Regions from separate parts of the Arthrobacter sp. KBS0703 genome, predicted to be linked through region 2. Evidence: riboswitches for the same ligand, from Rfam matches in the RefSeq annotation. Region 2 holds a riboswitch; the other holds the start of a gene.
What was found. A riboswitch is a leader RNA that binds a small molecule or an ion and turns the genes downstream of it on or off. The one in region 2 is predicted to bind glycine.

Region 1 (7,941 bases), on a different contig from region 2:
TGGTGTCCCGGAGCTTGTGCCGCAACTGCGTATCCGTAAGTTCGATCTGGCGGCGGATGACGCTTCCGCCGCTGCGGCCCCGGCTGGTTTCGATCAGGCCCTTGGTCCGGAGGGCGGCAAGGGACTGGCGAAGGGTTATGGGCGAAATGCCAAGTTCCGCAGCGAGCGCAGACTCCGTGGGCAGCCTGTCGCCCTCGGTCAGGATTCCCATCAGGATCGCTGTTTCGATCTGGTAAGACACCTGGTCTGCGCGGCCGAGCCCTTCCGGCTCACTGCCGCGCAGCAGCAACAGAAGATCCAAGGCGCGAGTGGAGATTGCCGCACTTTGCATTCCGGGGCCTCCCTGCTGATAGGGCTCGGCGGGAATCCGCCGTCAGGCATTTTCCCTATTACCTTCAATCTTTGCACATTAGGGTTTTCGGCCGGGACTTTAGGGGAGCGGCGCGCAACGCCAGCGGACGACGGCGGGAGGTTGCCGCCGTCGTCCGGTCCCGGCGTGCTGCCCTGGCCGGCGTTCCGGCGGATTTGGGGGTGTCTGACAGACACTGCCACCGGCCGCTCCGGCTCCGTAGCGTGGTGGATGTGGACAGAAAAGAAGAAATCCGTGAGTTCCTGATTTCGCGCCGTGCGAAGATCAGCCCGGAGCAGGCGGGGATCTCCAGCTACGGGGAGCTGCGCCGCGTGCCGGGACTGCGCCGGGAGGAAGTGGCGCAGCTCGCCGGGGTGAGCGCGGATTACTACACGCGGCTGGAACGCGGCAGCCTGAGCGGCGTTTCAGACTCGGTCCTTGAGGCGGTGGCTTCTGCGCTCCAGCTGGACGAGGCCGAGCGGACACACCTGATGGACCTGGCGCGGACGGCCAACACACCGACGCGCCGGGCACCGCGCCGGCCACCGCAGCAGCGGGTCCGTCCCGGCGTGCTTCAACTCCTGGACGGCATGACCGTAGTGGTCGCCATGGTGCAGAACGGCCGTTCCGACGTGCTGGCCGCCAACCTGCTGGCCCGGGCGCTGTACGCGGAGGTACTCGACTCGGCCGCGCCTCCGGGGCAGGCCACGCCAGCCCGACTGCCGAACCAGGCGCGTTACATCTTCCTCGATCCTCGCGCCGGTGACTTTTATCCGGATTGGCCGGCGGTCGCCGCGACTGCGGTCGCGATGCTGCGCTTTGAGGCGGGGCGGAACCCCCATGGCCGGGAGCTGAACGAGCTGGTCGGGGAGCTGACCACGCGCAGCGGGCCGTTCGCCTCTTTGTGGGCCGGGCACGACGTGCGGATCCACACCACTGGGACCAAGCGCTTCCACCATCCGGTGGCGGGGGATTTGTCCCTCCAGTTCGAGACGCTCCATCTGCCCGGCGATGAAGGGCAAACCCTGTTCACCTTCACCGCTGAGCCCGGCTCCGCGTCCGAAAACGCGCTGGCGTTCCTCGCCAGCTGGGCGGCATCGCCTCCCGAACCAACCGCCGCCGGCGATCCTGCCGGCGGATCCACCGTCCCCGAGGCACGCGTCCAGGCGCAGCCCGGAACACCCAAGGGAAAGACAGAACCATCACATGACTAAGCAGAACAAAAGCAAGAAGGTCTGGTTCATCACCGGCGCCGGCCGCGGCATGGGCGTGGACATCGCCAAGGCGGCCCTTGCCGCCGGCCACGCGGTGGTCGCCACCGGCCGCAACCCGGAAAAGGTCACCCAGGCCGTGGGCGAAAACGAGAACCTGCTGGCCGTGAAGCTCGACGTCACCGACCCCGCCAACGCGGCGGCCGCCATCCAGGCCGCCGTCGAGCGGTTCGGCCGGATCGACGTGCTCGTGAACAACGCCGGCAACTTCTACGCCGGGTTCTTCGAGGAAATCACCCCTGCGGACTTCCGGGCGCAGATCGAAACCACCATGTTCGGGCCCATGAACGTCACCCGCGCTGCCCTGCCGGTGCTCCGGGCCCAGCGCTCCGGCCTGGTGGTCACGATCTCCTCGACCGCCGGCATCGCGGGCGGGGAGTTCCTCAGCGCCTACGCCGCGTCGAAGTTCGGCGTCGAGGGCTGGGCGGAATCCCTGGCCGCCGAGGTCGCGCCGTTCGGCATCCGCACCATGATCGTGGAACCCGGGTTCTTCCGCACTGAGCTGCTCACCCCGGAATCCACCAGCTACGCCGAATCCACCATCGGGGACTACGCCGAGCGCACCGCGCAGACAGTGGCCGCCTGGCAAAGCATGGACGGGCAGCAGGGCGGCGACCCGGCCAAGCTCGCCGACGCGCTGATTCAGCTGGCCGAGCTGGATGAGCCGCCGCTGCGCTTCGCCGCCGGCGCAGACGCCGTCGGAGTATTCGAAACCCGGGCCGCCGCTCTCAAGGAGCAGGCCGACGCCCACCGCGAACTGTCGAGCAACCTCGCGCACGAGGACGCCTGACGCAGTAGACAAAGGTCCTCGCACCGGAGGACGTCGCTGACGGCGTTGCCTACATGGTCACGCGGCCCCGGCGTGCCTCCATCGGCGAGCTGTGGATCATGCCGACTGACCAGGCCTGACACCTCGAGCCGGCCTGATTCCGGCCCGCGTCCCGCCGTCAAATGCCGCCGCATGCATCCTGGTCGCAACCTTTGACGCCCTAGCATGGGGCTGGCCGGCACTCGGAAACAGGCCCGGGCTCTTCCAGGGCCCGGCTGGAGACGGCAGCGCGCTTTCAGTAGCGGCACAACGAAGGGTTACTCGAATGACAAGAATGTTGATTATCGGGCCGCCCGGTTCCGGAAAAGGGACGCAGGCGGAGCGCATTTCGGAGCGCCTCGGCGTCGTAGCGATCTCCACGGGCGACATCTTCCGCGCCCATGTGAAGGGCGGAACGCCTCTTGGCATCGAAGCCAGGAAATACATGGACGCCGGTGACTTCGTCCCCGACAGCGTCACGAACGAGATGGTGCGCAGCCGCCTCAGCGAGGACGACGTCGAGAACGGCTTCCTGCTGGACGGCTACCCGCGCACGGCCTGCCAGGTCGACTACCTGGACGAAGCCCTGGCCCAAGGCGGGCAACAGCTCGACGTCGTACTGCAGCTGACCGCCGATGACGAGGAGCTGGTGACCCGCCTCCTGGGCCGCGCCAAGGACACCGGGCGCAGCGACGACAACGAAGCCGTCATCCGGCACCGGCTGGACCTGTACCACGAGCAGACCGAGGCTGTTGTGGCCAAGTACGCCGAGCGCGGTGCGCTGACCCGGGTCGACGGCGCCGGCGGCATCGATGAAGTCACCAACAGGGTGCTGGACGCCATCGCCACGGCTCCCCTCGCCGGCAGGCGGTGATCCTGCACCACGGGAAACCGTGTGTGGCCAGGAGCTAAACGCAAACGGACGACGGCGGGAGGTCCCGCCGTCGTCCGTTCCCGCCGTACGACTGCTACGCCGGGATGACCCCTGAATCAGGCTGAAAGCCCCACGTCATCTTCCGGATGGTCTCGCGCTGCAGTCCGCTCAGGGCCGCGAGTTCGTAGTCATCCAGGACTCCGAGCCGGCGTGCCGCGGCCAGGAGGTTCAGCCGCTTTCCCTTAAGCGCTGCCTTTGTCTGCTCAAGCGCGGCCAGCTCGGACTTGAGCCGGCCAATTGCCGCAAGATGCTGCTCAGGGGGCACACCCGAGGGGAGCAAGTCCTCGGACGACGGGTCCGGGCCCATCGGGGCGATGGCCGTCGCGGTGCTGAAGCTGTCTCTTATACACATCTAGATGTGTATAAGAGACATGCACGCCAAACCGCTCGAGATCGCCGCCGCGGTCGGCGCGGACGAGGTCCTGGCCGCCGGCGACGCGGACGCGATTGCCGCCGTCGAGGCCGACGTCGTGATTGAGTCCTCCGGGAACCATCACGGGCTGGCCTCCGCCATTGGGGCGCCGCCCGCGGCGGGACCGTGGTGATGGTCGGGCTGCTGCCCACCGGCCCGCAGCCGGTCCTGATCTCGCTGGCCATCACCCGCGAACTGGACCTCAAGGGCTCCTTCCGGTTCAACGACGAAATCGATGACGTCATCGCCGCCCTCGCCGACGGCACCCTGCACATCGAACCCGTCATCACCCACGAATTCCCGGTCCAGGACGCCCTCGAAGCCTTCACCGTCGCCCGCAACTCCGCCGAATCCGGCAAAGTCCTGCTGAGCTTTGCATAGAGCTGCTGAACCCGGCGCCGCACGCACGGCCCCAGGACGCATCGCCGCCGCACGCATCGCCGCGGGCGGCAGGAACTATTCAAGGAAGAACATCATGAACACGAATCTGCCGCCCCTGGTTGTCATGGGCGTGTCCGGCTGTGGAAAGTCGACCATCGGCGCCCTGCTGGGGGAACGTTTGGGCGTCCCCTTCTCCGACGGAGACGACTTTCATCCGCCCGCCAACAAGGCAAAGATGGCCGCCGGCATCCCGCTGGACGACGACGACCGGGCGCCGTGGCTCGCCGAAATCGGTGCCGCACTGGCGACGCCAGGAGGCGGCGCAGGCTCCCGCATCATCGCCTGCTCGGCGCTCAAGCGCAGCTACCGCGACCTGTTGCGCAGCTTCGTGCCGGACCTCGTCTTCGTCCATCTGTCCGGCGAGGCAGCGACGATTTCCGGCCGGCTGAGCAGCAGGGCGCACGAGTACATGCCCAGCAGCCTGCTCGCTTCCCAGCTGGCCACGCTCGAACCGCTGGCGGACGATGAGGCCCACATAGTCGCGGACATCCTCGAGGAACCGGCGGCCCTGGTGGACGGAATCGTCCGGCAGCTGGAACTATCCGCTGGCCCGCACGAGGAACTGGCCCGGCACGACGAACTGGCCGGGATGCCCGGCTCCTAAGGCTGGGGTTGGGGCATATTCATCGTTGGGGCGGGAGCCCCGCGCCGGCTGGTTTGGCGAGCGTTATTTCGGTGTTGACAATGACGGCGGAGCACTGGAATTGCGCGCTGCAGGTTTGCAGAATCACCGAAGCAGCGGCGGCGCCTTCGTTGAACGCCATCAGGTTTGGAACCACCCTGATGGTGACTGTCTGGGCCTGCTTGGTGCAGCTGAGCTGATCGTTTCCGCCGCCACCGGCGATCCGTCCGTCGCTGACTCGTTGGGTGAGTTGGACGACGGGTACCGCGATGATCAGGGCAGGGTCGGTGTCGCACACGAATTTGACGGGAACATCCACCGCGGCGCCGTCGGCGACGAGGATTCCCGGCCCCGCGCTCACGAGCGTTGCGGGGACTGCGTGCGCGGGCGCGGCTATGGTCATGAGGGCAACGGCAAGAGCGACGACGGCGAGGCCGCTTCTGGTGCCTAACATCAGGTTCTCCCTTGAATGGAAGCGTGGCACCCTGTGTTCCACGTTGTCGGCCAGTGTGGTGACGGGCGCCTTTATTTACGGGAATAGCCCCTGACGGCGGCGCCGTTCCGGGCGCCGCCTGATGCGGCCGAATGTCCGGCTGGCCGCAGAATACTAACTCCCTGCCTGGGTGACAATAGCCATTTACAAGACGCGCACGTCGGCGAGTCGGAGGCAGCGGTGGGAGGTCCCGCCGTCGTCCTCTGCCGGCGAAAACAACGCCTCATGTGACGCAGATTTTGCATCCGGCGCGGACAGCAGATAATGTGTGAGCCGTGTCACCCACCAGTGGCACAGCTTATGATCTGCGGCGGGAGAGTCCTGCCGGTACGTTCAGCAGGCGCCGTAGGAGCAAATCCTCCCCAGGAATCTCTCAGGCCCACGTACCGCCGCGGCAAGGCAACTCTGGAAAGCAGTCCGGGAAACCGGGCTCACCGACGGTGCAAGTGGCGCCTGCGAACAGCAGGCAACGCGGAAACTCTCAGGTCCAATACAGAGCGGGGAGGAACCCGAATCATCGTGGCACTCTGTGCCACCTGAATTATGGAGTTCCTCATGACGGTTCAATCGTCCCCGTCCACGTTCGCAGACCGCCACATCGGTGCGCGCCGCCAATCAGACATCGACACCATGCTCAAGGCCGTCGGCTACGACACCGTAGACGGCCTCGTTGACAACGCAGTCCCCGCCTCCATCCGCCAGGAAAAGCCGCTCAGCCTGGACACCGCCGTCAGCGAAGTTGAGGTGCTGGCCGAGCTGCGCAAGCTGGCGTCCAAGAACAAGACGGCCGTGCAGATGATCGGCCAGGGCTACTACGACACCGTCACGCCGCCGGTGATCCGCCGCAACATCCTCGAAGCCCCGGCCTGGTACACGGCGTACACCCCCTATCAGCCGGAGATTTCCCAGGGCCGGCTCGAGGCGCTGCTGAACTTCCAGACCATGGTCCAGGACCTCACCGCGCTCCCGGTCGCCAATGCGTCGCTCCTCGATGAAGCGACCGCCGTCGCCGAGGCCGTGCTCCTGATGCGCCGCGCCAACAAGTCCGCCGGACAGAACGCTGGCGCCCGCGACGGCAAGACCGTCCTGGACGCCGACTGCCTGCCGCAGACCATCGCCATCGTCAAGGGCCGCGCCGAGGCATTGGGCTTCGAGGTCGAGGTTGCGGACCTGACCCAGGGGCTGCCCGACGGCGACATCAACGGCGTGGTCCTGCAGCAGCCCGGCGTCTCCGGCCGGGTCTGGGACCAGTCCGCGGTGATCGCAGAGGCCAAGGACCGCGGCGCGCTCGTCACCGTGGCAGCGGACCTCCTGGCCCTGACCCTGATCACGCCTCCGGGCGAACAGGGCGCGGACGTCGCCGTCGGCTCCACGCAGCGCCTGGGGGTGCCGCTGTTCTTCGGCGGCCCGCACGCTGCCTACATGGCGGTGCGCGAAGGCATGGAACGCACGCTCCCGGGCCGCATCGTCGGCGTCTCCAAGGACAACGCCGGCGTCCCCGCCTACCGGCTGGCCCTGCAGACCCGCGAGCAGCACATCCGCCGTGAAAAGGCTACGTCCAACATCTGCACCGCCCAGGCGCTGCTGGCCATCGTCTCCTCGATGTACGCCGTCTACCACGGTCCCGAGGGCCTGAAGGCGATCGCCGAGACCGTCCACAACAACGCCCGAGCCCTCGCCGCCACGCTCAAGGTCGCCGGCCGCGAACTGGTGAGCGAGTCCTTCTTCGACACCGTCACGGTCCGTGTCCCGGGCAAGGCCCGGAAGGTCATCACCGCGGCAGAGGCCCGGGGCATCAACCTTCGTTTCATCGACGCGGACACGGTTGGCGTGTCAGTCGATGAGACCACGACGGCGGAGGTCCTCTCCGCGGTGGTCGTCGCCTTTGGCGCCGGTCCGGTGGTGGCGGCCCAGGGCTTCGAGCTGCCCGAGACGGTGCTGCGTTCCTCCGAATTCCTGCAGCACCCGGTGTTCAACACGCACCGCTCCGAGACCCAGCTGCTGCGCTACATCCGCAGGCTCTCCGACCGGGACCTCGCGCTGGACCGCACCATGATCCCGCTGGGTTCGTGCACCATGAAGCTGAATGCCACCGCCGAGATGGAAGCCATCTCCTGGCCGGAGTTCGCCTCGATCCACCCGTTCGCGCCGGATTCGCAGACCGAGGGCTGGCGGGAACTGATCGCCGACCTCGAGGCGCAGCTGACCGAGATCACCGGCTACGACCAGGTGTCCATCCAGCCGAACGCCGGCTCCCAGGGCGAGCTCGCGGGCCTGCTGGCCATCCGCGGCTACCACCTCTCCCGCGGCGACGAGCAGCGCAACATCTGCCTGATCCCGGCCTCGGCGCACGGCACCAACGCGGCCTCCGCGGTGCTGGCGGGCATGAAGGTTGTTGTGGTGGCCACGGCCGCCGACGGCACGATCGACCATGCCGACCTGAATGCCAAGATCGAGCTGCACAAGGACGCGCTGTCCGCCATCATGATCACCTACCCGTCCACGCACGGGGTGTACGACGCCGACGTCCGCGAGGTCTGCGACGCCATCCACGCAGCCGGCGGACAGGTCTACGTGGACGGCGCCAACCTCAACGCCCTCGTGGGCCTGG
Region 2 (7,941 bases):
CACCTTGGCGTTGCCGGCATTGGGCACCACGAGGAACGTGTCCGTTCCGTCCTGAGCAGCCGGCCGGCGGTACACGATGAGGTCGTCAATGATGCCGCCGTCCTCGTTGCAGATCAGCGAGTACTTGGCCTTGCCGACGGACATCGCGGAAATCTTGCCCACCAGGGCATAGTCCAGGAATGCTGCCGCGCCGGGGCCGGTCACCCAGACTTCGCCCATGTGGGAGAGGTCGAAGATGCCCGCGGCCTTGCGGACCGCGTGGTGTTCGGCCAGTTCGGAGCTGTACTTGAGCGGCATTTGCCAGCCGCCGAAGTCGGTGAAGGACGCACCCAGCTTCTTGTGCTCTTCGTAGAGGGCTGTGTAGTTCTCAGGCATGGGAGCGGATCCTCAGCTTTCGAAGGCTTCGATGGGCGGGCAGGAGCAGATCAGGTTCCGGTCCCCTGCGGCACCGTCGATACGGCCCACGGGCGGGAAGTACTTGTCCTGCTTGAGGGAGTGGACGGGGAAGACTGCCTGCTCGCGCGGGTATTCGCGGGCCCAGTCCGAGCTGATGACCGCCGCCGCGGTGTGCGGCGCGTTGCGCAGCGGGCTGTTTTCAACGGTGAAGTCACCGTTTGCCACCTGGTCGATTTCGGCCCGGATGGCAATCATGGCCTTGATGAAGCGGTCGATTTCGCCCAGGTCTTCGGATTCCGTGGGTTCAACCATGAGCGTGCCGGCCACCGGGAACGCCAGCGTGGGTGCGTGGAAGCCATAGTCGATCAGGCGCTTGGCAACGTCCTCGGCGGTGACGCCGGTTTTGGCAGTGAGTGCGCGCAGGTCAAGGATGCACTCGTGCGCCACGAGCCCGCCCTCGCCGGTGTACAGGACCGGGAAGAAGTCGTTCAAGCTGGCCGCGACGTAGTTGGCGGCGAGCAGCGCGGACTTGGTGGCGTCGGTCAGGCCAGCACCGCCCATGAGCTTGACGTAGGCCCACGAGATCGGCAGGACGCCGGCGGAGCCGTACTTGGAGGCGGAGATGGGGGTGCCGTCCGCGCCGTTGGCCGGATCAGCCGCGTTGCCCGGCATGAAGGGTGCCAGGTGCGCCTTGGCCGCGACCGGGCCCACGCCCGGTCCGCCGCCGCCGTGCGGGATGCAGAAGGTCTTGTGCAGGTTCAGGTGGGACACGTCGCCACCGAACTTGCCCGGCTGGGCCAGGCCCACGAGGGCGTTGAGGTTGGCGCCGTCGATGTAGACCTGTCCGCCGGCTGCGTGGATGGCGTCGCAGACCTCGCGGACGTCGGCGTCGTACACCCCGTGCGTGGACGGGTAGGTGATCATGATGGCGGACAGCGCGTCCTTGTGCAGCTCGATCTTGGCATTCAGGTCCGCGTGGTCGATCGTGCCGTCGGCGGCCGTGGCCACCACAACAACCTTCATGCCCGCCAGCACCGCGGAGGCCGCGTTGGTGCCGTGCGCCGAGGCCGGGATGAGGCAGATGTTGCGCTGGGCATCGCCGCGGGACAGGTGGTAGCCGCGGATGGCCAGCAGGCCCGCGAGCTCGCCCTGGGAGCCGGCGTTCGGCTGGATGGACACCTGGTCGTAGCCGGTGATCTCGGTCAGCTGCGCCTCGAGGTCGGCGATCAGTTCCCGCCAGCCCTCGGTCTGCGAATCCGGCGCGAACGGGTGGATCGAGGCGAACTCCGGCCAGGAGATGGCTTCCATCTCGGCGGTCGCGTTCAGCTTCATGGTGCACGAGCCCAGCGGGATCATGGTGCGGTCCAGCGCGAGGTCGCGGTCGGAGAGCCGGCGCACGTAGCGGAGCAGCTGGGTCTCGGAGCGGTGCGTGTTGAACACCGGGTGCTGCAGGTACGCGGAAGAGCGTTCGACGGCGGTGTCGAGGGAGAATGCGTCCGTCGCGTCAACGGCCTTGGCACCGAAGGCGCCGAGAACGTCCGCGACGATTGCCGCCGTCGTCGTTTCATCGGTGGAGATGCCCACCGTGTCGGCGTCGATGCTGCGGAGGTTGATCCCCCGTGCCTCGGCCTCGGCGATGATGCCGGTGGCCTTGCCCGGAACGGACACGGTCACGGTGTCGAAGAAGCTCGTGTGCAGGACGTCCAGCCCGGCGGCCTTCAACGAGGCGGCAATGGTCTTGGCGTGGCCGTGGGCGGTTTCGGCGATCGCCTTCAGGCCTTCCGGGCCGTGGTAGACGGCGTACATCGAGGCGACGATGGCCAGCAGCGCCTGGGCGGTGCAGATGTTGGACGTAGCCTTTTCACGGCGGATGTGCTGCTCGCGGGTCTGCAGGGCAAGGCGGTAGGCGGGGACGCCGGCCGAGTCCTTGGAGACGCCGACCAGACGGCCCGGCATGGAGCGCTCAAGCCCCTTCTGGACGGCCATGTAGGCAGCGTGCGGGCCGCCGTAGAAGAGCGGAACGCCCAGGCGCTGCGCCGAGCCGACGGCGATGTCCGCGCCCTGTTCGCCCGGAGGCGTGATGAGTGTGAGGGACAGGAGGTCCGCAGCCACCGTCACGAGCGCACCGCGGTCCTTGGCGGCGGCGATGACCTCGGAGTGGTCGAAGACGCGGCCGGAAACGCCAGGCTGCTGCAGGACCACGCCGTTGATGACGCCGTCGGGCAGTCCTTTGGAGAGGTCCGCAACCTCGACTTCGAAGCCCAGCGCTTCGGCGCGGCCCTTGACGATCGCAATGGTCTGCGGCAGGCAGTCGGCGTCCAGGACGGTCTTGCCGTCGTGGGCTTCCTTGTTCTTGTTGGCGCGGCGCATCATCAGCACGGCCTCGGCCACGGCGGTCGCTTCGTCCAGCAGCGACGCGTTGGCGATGGGCAGTCCCACGAGGTCCTGCACCATGGTCTGGAAGTTCAGCAGCGCCTCGAGCCGGCCCTGGGAGATCTCCGGCTGGTAGGGGGTGTACGCCGTGTACCAGGCCGGGGCTTCGAGGATGTTGCGGCGGATCACCGGCGGCGTGACGGTGTCGTAGTAGCCCTGGCCGATCATCTGCACGGCCGTCTTGTTCTTCGCGGCGATCTTGCGCAGCTCGGCGAGGGTTTCGACTTCGCTGAGTGCCGGGGCGAGCTGCAGCGGGGAGTCCTGGCGGATGTCCTTGGGTACTGCCGTGTCAACCAGCGCATCAACGGTGTCGTAGCCGACAGCCTTGAGCATGGCGTCGACGTCGGCTTCGCGGCGCGCGCCGATATGGCGGTCAACGAAGGAAGTGGAGGCTGAATTGACAGTCAAAAGGAACTCCATAACTCAGGCGGCGCAGGGTACGCCACATCGATTCGGGTTCCTCCCCGCTCTGTATATTGGACCTGAGAGTTTCCGCGCGGCCGTGCTTTTGCACAGCCCCGCTTGCACCGTCGGTGAGCACAGCATGCCCTGAACACTCCGGGTAGTTACGGAACATTCCAGATGGGCAGCCTGCTGCTTTCCAGAGTTGCCTTGCCGCGGCGGTACATGGGCCTGAGAGATTCCTGGGGAGGATTTGCTCCTACGGCGCCTGCTTGTACCTACTTGCAGAACTCTCCCGCCGCAGATCAAAGGCATATTCAATTAGCGATGACAACAGTCACAGGGGCTATTCTCCTACGTCCGGAAGGCGGCCGCAAACTGTCTCGCGGGGGCCGGACGGCGTGGCGGGGGCTAGCCGCGGAGCCGTTCCAGCGCGCCGAGCAGGCTCTCGACGTCGGCGGCTGTCTCGGCGGGAGTGGCCGCCGGCCCGATCGACAGCATGGCATTGAAATACAGGCCGTCCCCCATGTAGAGCACCGCCTTCGCGAGTCCGGGACCCACGTCTTTGGCGATCTCAGCGAGCCAGCGCTGCTGGATGTGGGCGAAACGGCGCCGGGTCTCCTCGTGGGCAACCTCGGCGAGGCGCGTGGCGGCCACGATGACCCGGTCCAGCGGCGTGTCCGCCCAGACTGACGACTTGATGAAGTAGGCGGCAGCACCTTCCGGCGCCTTTGCCATGGCCTGGGCATCCGCCTCAGCGTGCTCGTCCAGACGGTCCAGCAGGACGCCGATCAGGGCTTCCTTGTTCGGGAAGTGATAGAGCAGCCCGCCCTTGGAGACGCCCGCGCGGCCGGCGACGGCGTCGAGGGTGGCAGCCCTCTCCCCCACCTCAATGAGGAGCGATTCAAAGGCATCGAGGACGGCGCCGCGCGCGACTGGTTTTCTGGCCATGGCTCCCATCATGCCTGCTCAGGCAGCCGATTTTATAACTATACCGTCCAGACGGTATAGTTACTGCATGACCACCGCCTCAACCACCCAGAAGCACAGCCGGACCACCTCCGAGGACATCGGGCAGCCCATACCCGTCAACGGCGGTGTGCGCGACTGGATTGCCCTTGGGCTCCTCATGTTCCCGGTCCTCCTGGTGGCCGTGGACAACACCGCGCTGACGTTTGCGCTGCCGGCCATCGCCCGCAGCCTGGACCCCTCAGGCGTGCAGCTGCTGTGGATCGTGGACTCGTACGCCCTGGTCCTGGCCGGCCTGCTGGTGGCCATGGGCAGCCTGGGCGACAGGATCGGACGCCGCCGGCTGCTCCTCATCGGCACCACGGGCTTTGCCGCGGTTTCGGCCGCCACCGCATTTGCTCCGAGCGCGGAATGGCTGATTGCCGGCCGCGCTGCGCTGGGCCTCTTCGGCGCGATGCTCATGCCGTCCACGCTGTCCCTGATCCGCAACATTTTTCCGAATCCGGGCAGGCGCCGGCTGGCGGTGGCGGTGTGGGCTGCCGGCTTCTCCGGCGGCGCCGCCCTGGGCCCGATATTCGGCGGCTGGCTCGTGGAGGAGTTCTGGTGGGGCGCCATACTGCTGGTGGCGATGCCCATCATGCTGCCGCTGCTTGCCTTCGGCCCCTCCTTCATTCCGGAGTCCAGGGACCCCCGCCCCGGCCGCGTGGACCCGCCCAGCATCCTGCTGTCCCTGCTGACGATGGTGCCGGTGGTTTACGGCATCAAGGAACTTGCCACGGAGGGTACGGGCGTGCAGCCGCTGGCCATCATCGCATTCGGCGCTGCCATGGGCTTCCTCTTTGTCCGGCGCCAGCAGCGGCTGGAATCGCCGCTTTTGGACATGTCGCTGTTCCGGAACCGGGTGTTCAGCACAGCCATCACGGCGAATGTACTGGCGCTGTTCTCCTTCAACGGATTCATCCTTTTCCTCGCCCAGCACCTGCAGCTGCTGGAGGGCATGTCGCCGTCGGCATCCGGGACCGCGATGATCCCCGCGCTGACCGCCACAGTGACGGCGGGCCTGCTCGTGGTGCCGCTGGTGCGGAAGGTGCGGCCCGGGTTCGTGGTGGCCGGCGGCCTCTCGCTGAGCGCGGCCGGCTACAGCGTTGTGGCGTTCGGCGACCATTCGGCCGGACCGGCGCTGCTGCTGGGGGCCCTGCTGCTCCTGGCCCTGGGCGTGGGCGCCGCTGAAACCATCTCGAACGACCTGATCCTGGGCGCCGTCCCGCCGGAGAAGTCCGGGGCGGCCGCGGCGATTTCCGAGACCGGCTATGAAGTGGGGTCCCTCCTGGGGACAGCGGTTCTGGGATCGATCCTGACGGCGTCGTACCAGCGGCACCTCATGCTGCCCGACGCCGTTACGCACGCCTCCCCGGCCGATTCGGCGGACCGGGCCCGGGAAACGCTCGCCGGTGCGATGGAACTGGCGGGAACGCTGCCCGCGCCGCTGTCCGAGTCCCTCGCCGCAGCGGCCCGTGCAGCGTTCGACTCCGGCGTCCACGTCACTGCGGCCATTGCGCTGGTACTGATGGCGGGAGCGGCGGCCCTTGCCGCCGTCGTGCTGCGGAAAGTCCCCAAGGCCAAGTAGGCGTGCGCTGGCCGACGGCGGGCCGTCACCGCGGCTGCGGTGTCGGCCGCCGCAATCCGCCGGGTGCATGCTTAAGGCCCCGGAGATGCTCCGGGGCCTTACGCCTGGCGGGCGGCAGCTCAGCCCGCCGCTGCCTGCCTGCCGCCGCCTACTTGCCGTCAGGCTGCGTGACGCTCGCCGAAGCCTTCATGTTCTCGGCGCCAACCATCCAGGCGTACTGCTCGAGCTTCTCGATGAAGGCGTGGAGCAGGTCCGCCGTCGTGGGGTCTTCCTCGTCCACTTCGTCATGCACCTTGCGCATGGTGCCGACGGCCGCTTCAAGTGCTGCCACGATGCGGTCGATCGCATCCTTGGTATTGATGAGCCCCTGGGGGAACTGGGCCAGGCTCGTGGACTTTGCCACGGTCTCGCTCCTGCCGTCGGGAAGGGCGTGCAGCGCCCGCATGCGCTCCGCCATGTCGTCCGCGAACGCCCTCGCCGCGTCGACGATCTCATCAAGCTGAAGGTGGAGGTCCCTGAAGTTGGTGCCCACGATGTTCCAGTGCGCCTGTTTGCCCTGGATGTGCAGTTCGATCAGGTCGGCCAGCACGGCCTGCAAGTTGTTGGTCAGTGTCGGTGAAGCTTTCATGAATCCTCCTCGATTGGTCCAGTGGTTTCGACGCTACCGCAGGGGCCTCGCGGGCGGGAGGATGCACTGCAAATTTCACCATCAGCTTACTTACTATCCGGTCATAAATGAACGGTATTCACATAACCCTTGCCAGGCGCCTCCTCACTGTGCATACTAAATGAACGTCATTCATTTAGTGACGGTCGTCTCACTGGAGTAGTCAACATGATTGAAATCACCTGCCTCGACTCGCCCGCATCGCTAGCCCGGACAGCGCCGTCCTCGCGCCCTCCTCTGCGGGTAGGCGTCGTTCAGCACCGCTGGCACAGCAGCGCCGCTGCCGTGCGCGCCGAACTCAACGACGGCATCGACCGTGCGGCCCGCCTCGGCGCTACTGTGGTCTTCCTGCCGGAGCTCACCCTGTCCCGCTACCCGGCGGACCAGGTTCCGGTCAATGACCTGAGCAGGGCCGGACAAACCCGGCCGCGTCCCTCGGACGATGCCGAAGACCTGCTCACCGGCCCCACCTTCCGCTTCGCCGCCGAAGCCGCCCGGCGGAACGGCATCAGCGTCCACGCTTCCCTCTATCAGCGGGCCGGGAACCCGGACGGCAAGGACGACGGCCTGGGCCTGAACACGTCCATCCTGGTCTCCCCGGCCGGCGAGCTCCTGGCCAGGACGCATAAGCTCCACATCCCCGTGACTGACGGCTACTACGAAGACAGGTTCTTCCGCCAAGGCCCGCCAGCCGAGGACGCGTACCAGGTCTACTCCCCCGCCGAACTCGGCGGCGCGCAGCTCGGCATGCCCACCTGCTGGGATGAATGGTTCCCGGAGCTGGCAAGGATGTACTCACTGGGCGGCGCCGAACTGCTGGTGTATCCGACGGCGATCGGCTCCGAGCCGCTCTTCCCGGCCTTCGACACGCAGTCCCTGTGGCAGCAGGTCATCGTGGGCAACGGCATCGCAAACGGTCTGTTCATGGTGGTCCCCAACCGCTGGGGCCAGGAGGACAGCCTGAACTTCTACGGGTCCTCCTTCATCTCCGATCCCTACGGGCGGATTTTGGTCCAGGCGCCGCGCGACGAATCGGCAGTGCTTGTCGCGGACCTTGACCTGGACCAGCGCCGTGACTGGCTCACCCTGTTCCCGTTCCTCACCACCCGGCGCCCCGACACCTACGCCCGGCTCACCGAACCGGTTCGCCACGACGCGCCGTTCGGGATCTCGACGAGCTCAATCAGCGGCTCCGTGCCTGCCGAGGTGACCGCATGAGCCACTGGCGCATGCCCGCCGAGACGGCACGCCAGGAACGGCTCTGGATGGCGTTCCCCACCGGCGGCTACACACTGGGCGACACAGCGGAAGACGCCCACGCAGCGCGTTCAGTCTGGGCCGCCGTCGCCAACGCCGCCGTCGAATTCGAGCCGGTCACCGTGGTGGTTGACCCGGCCGACGTCGGGACCGCCGCCCGCTACCTGGATCCTGCCGTTGAGGTGCTCAC

Region 1: linked by a shared signal. The riboswitch ahead of gcvP (aminomethyl-transferring glycine dehydrogenase) and the one ahead of gcvP (aminomethyl-transferring glycine dehydrogenase) in region 2 are both predicted to bind glycine.

Annotation. Positions count from the first base shown of each region.
Region 1 is NZ_MVDG02000002.1:206,298-214,238, reverse strand. It holds gene B1A87_RS21510 (FadR/GntR family transcriptional regulator) at 1-331, opposite strand, end outside; gene B1A87_RS21505 (helix-turn-helix transcriptional regulator) at 583-1,563, shown strand; gene B1A87_RS21500 (SDR family oxidoreductase) at 1,556-2,410, shown strand; gene B1A87_RS21490 (adenylate kinase) at 2,724-3,302, shown strand; gene B1A87_RS21485 (hypothetical protein) at 3,397-3,714, opposite strand; partial or broken gene B1A87_RS21480 (zinc-binding dehydrogenase) at 3,653-4,155, shown strand; gene B1A87_RS21475 (gluconokinase) at 4,250-4,819, shown strand; gene B1A87_RS21470 (hypothetical protein) at 4,839-5,291, opposite strand; glycine riboswitch at 5,632-5,729, shown strand; partial or broken gene gcvP (aminomethyl-transferring glycine dehydrogenase) at 5,886-7,941, shown strand, end outside.
Region 2 is NZ_MVDG02000001.1:3,125,716-3,133,656, forward strand. It holds gene gcvT (glycine cleavage system aminomethyltransferase GcvT) at 1-375, opposite strand, end outside; gene gcvP (aminomethyl-transferring glycine dehydrogenase) at 388-3,249, opposite strand; glycine riboswitch at 3,441-3,539, opposite strand; gene B1A87_RS14500 (TetR/AcrR family transcriptional regulator) at 3,643-4,182, opposite strand; gene B1A87_RS14505 (MFS transporter) at 4,250-5,827, shown strand; gene B1A87_RS14510 (Dps family protein) at 5,976-6,455, opposite strand; gene B1A87_RS14515 (nitrilase-related carbon-nitrogen hydrolase) at 6,663-7,712, shown strand; gene B1A87_RS14520 (agmatine/peptidylarginine deiminase) at 7,709-7,941, shown strand, end outside.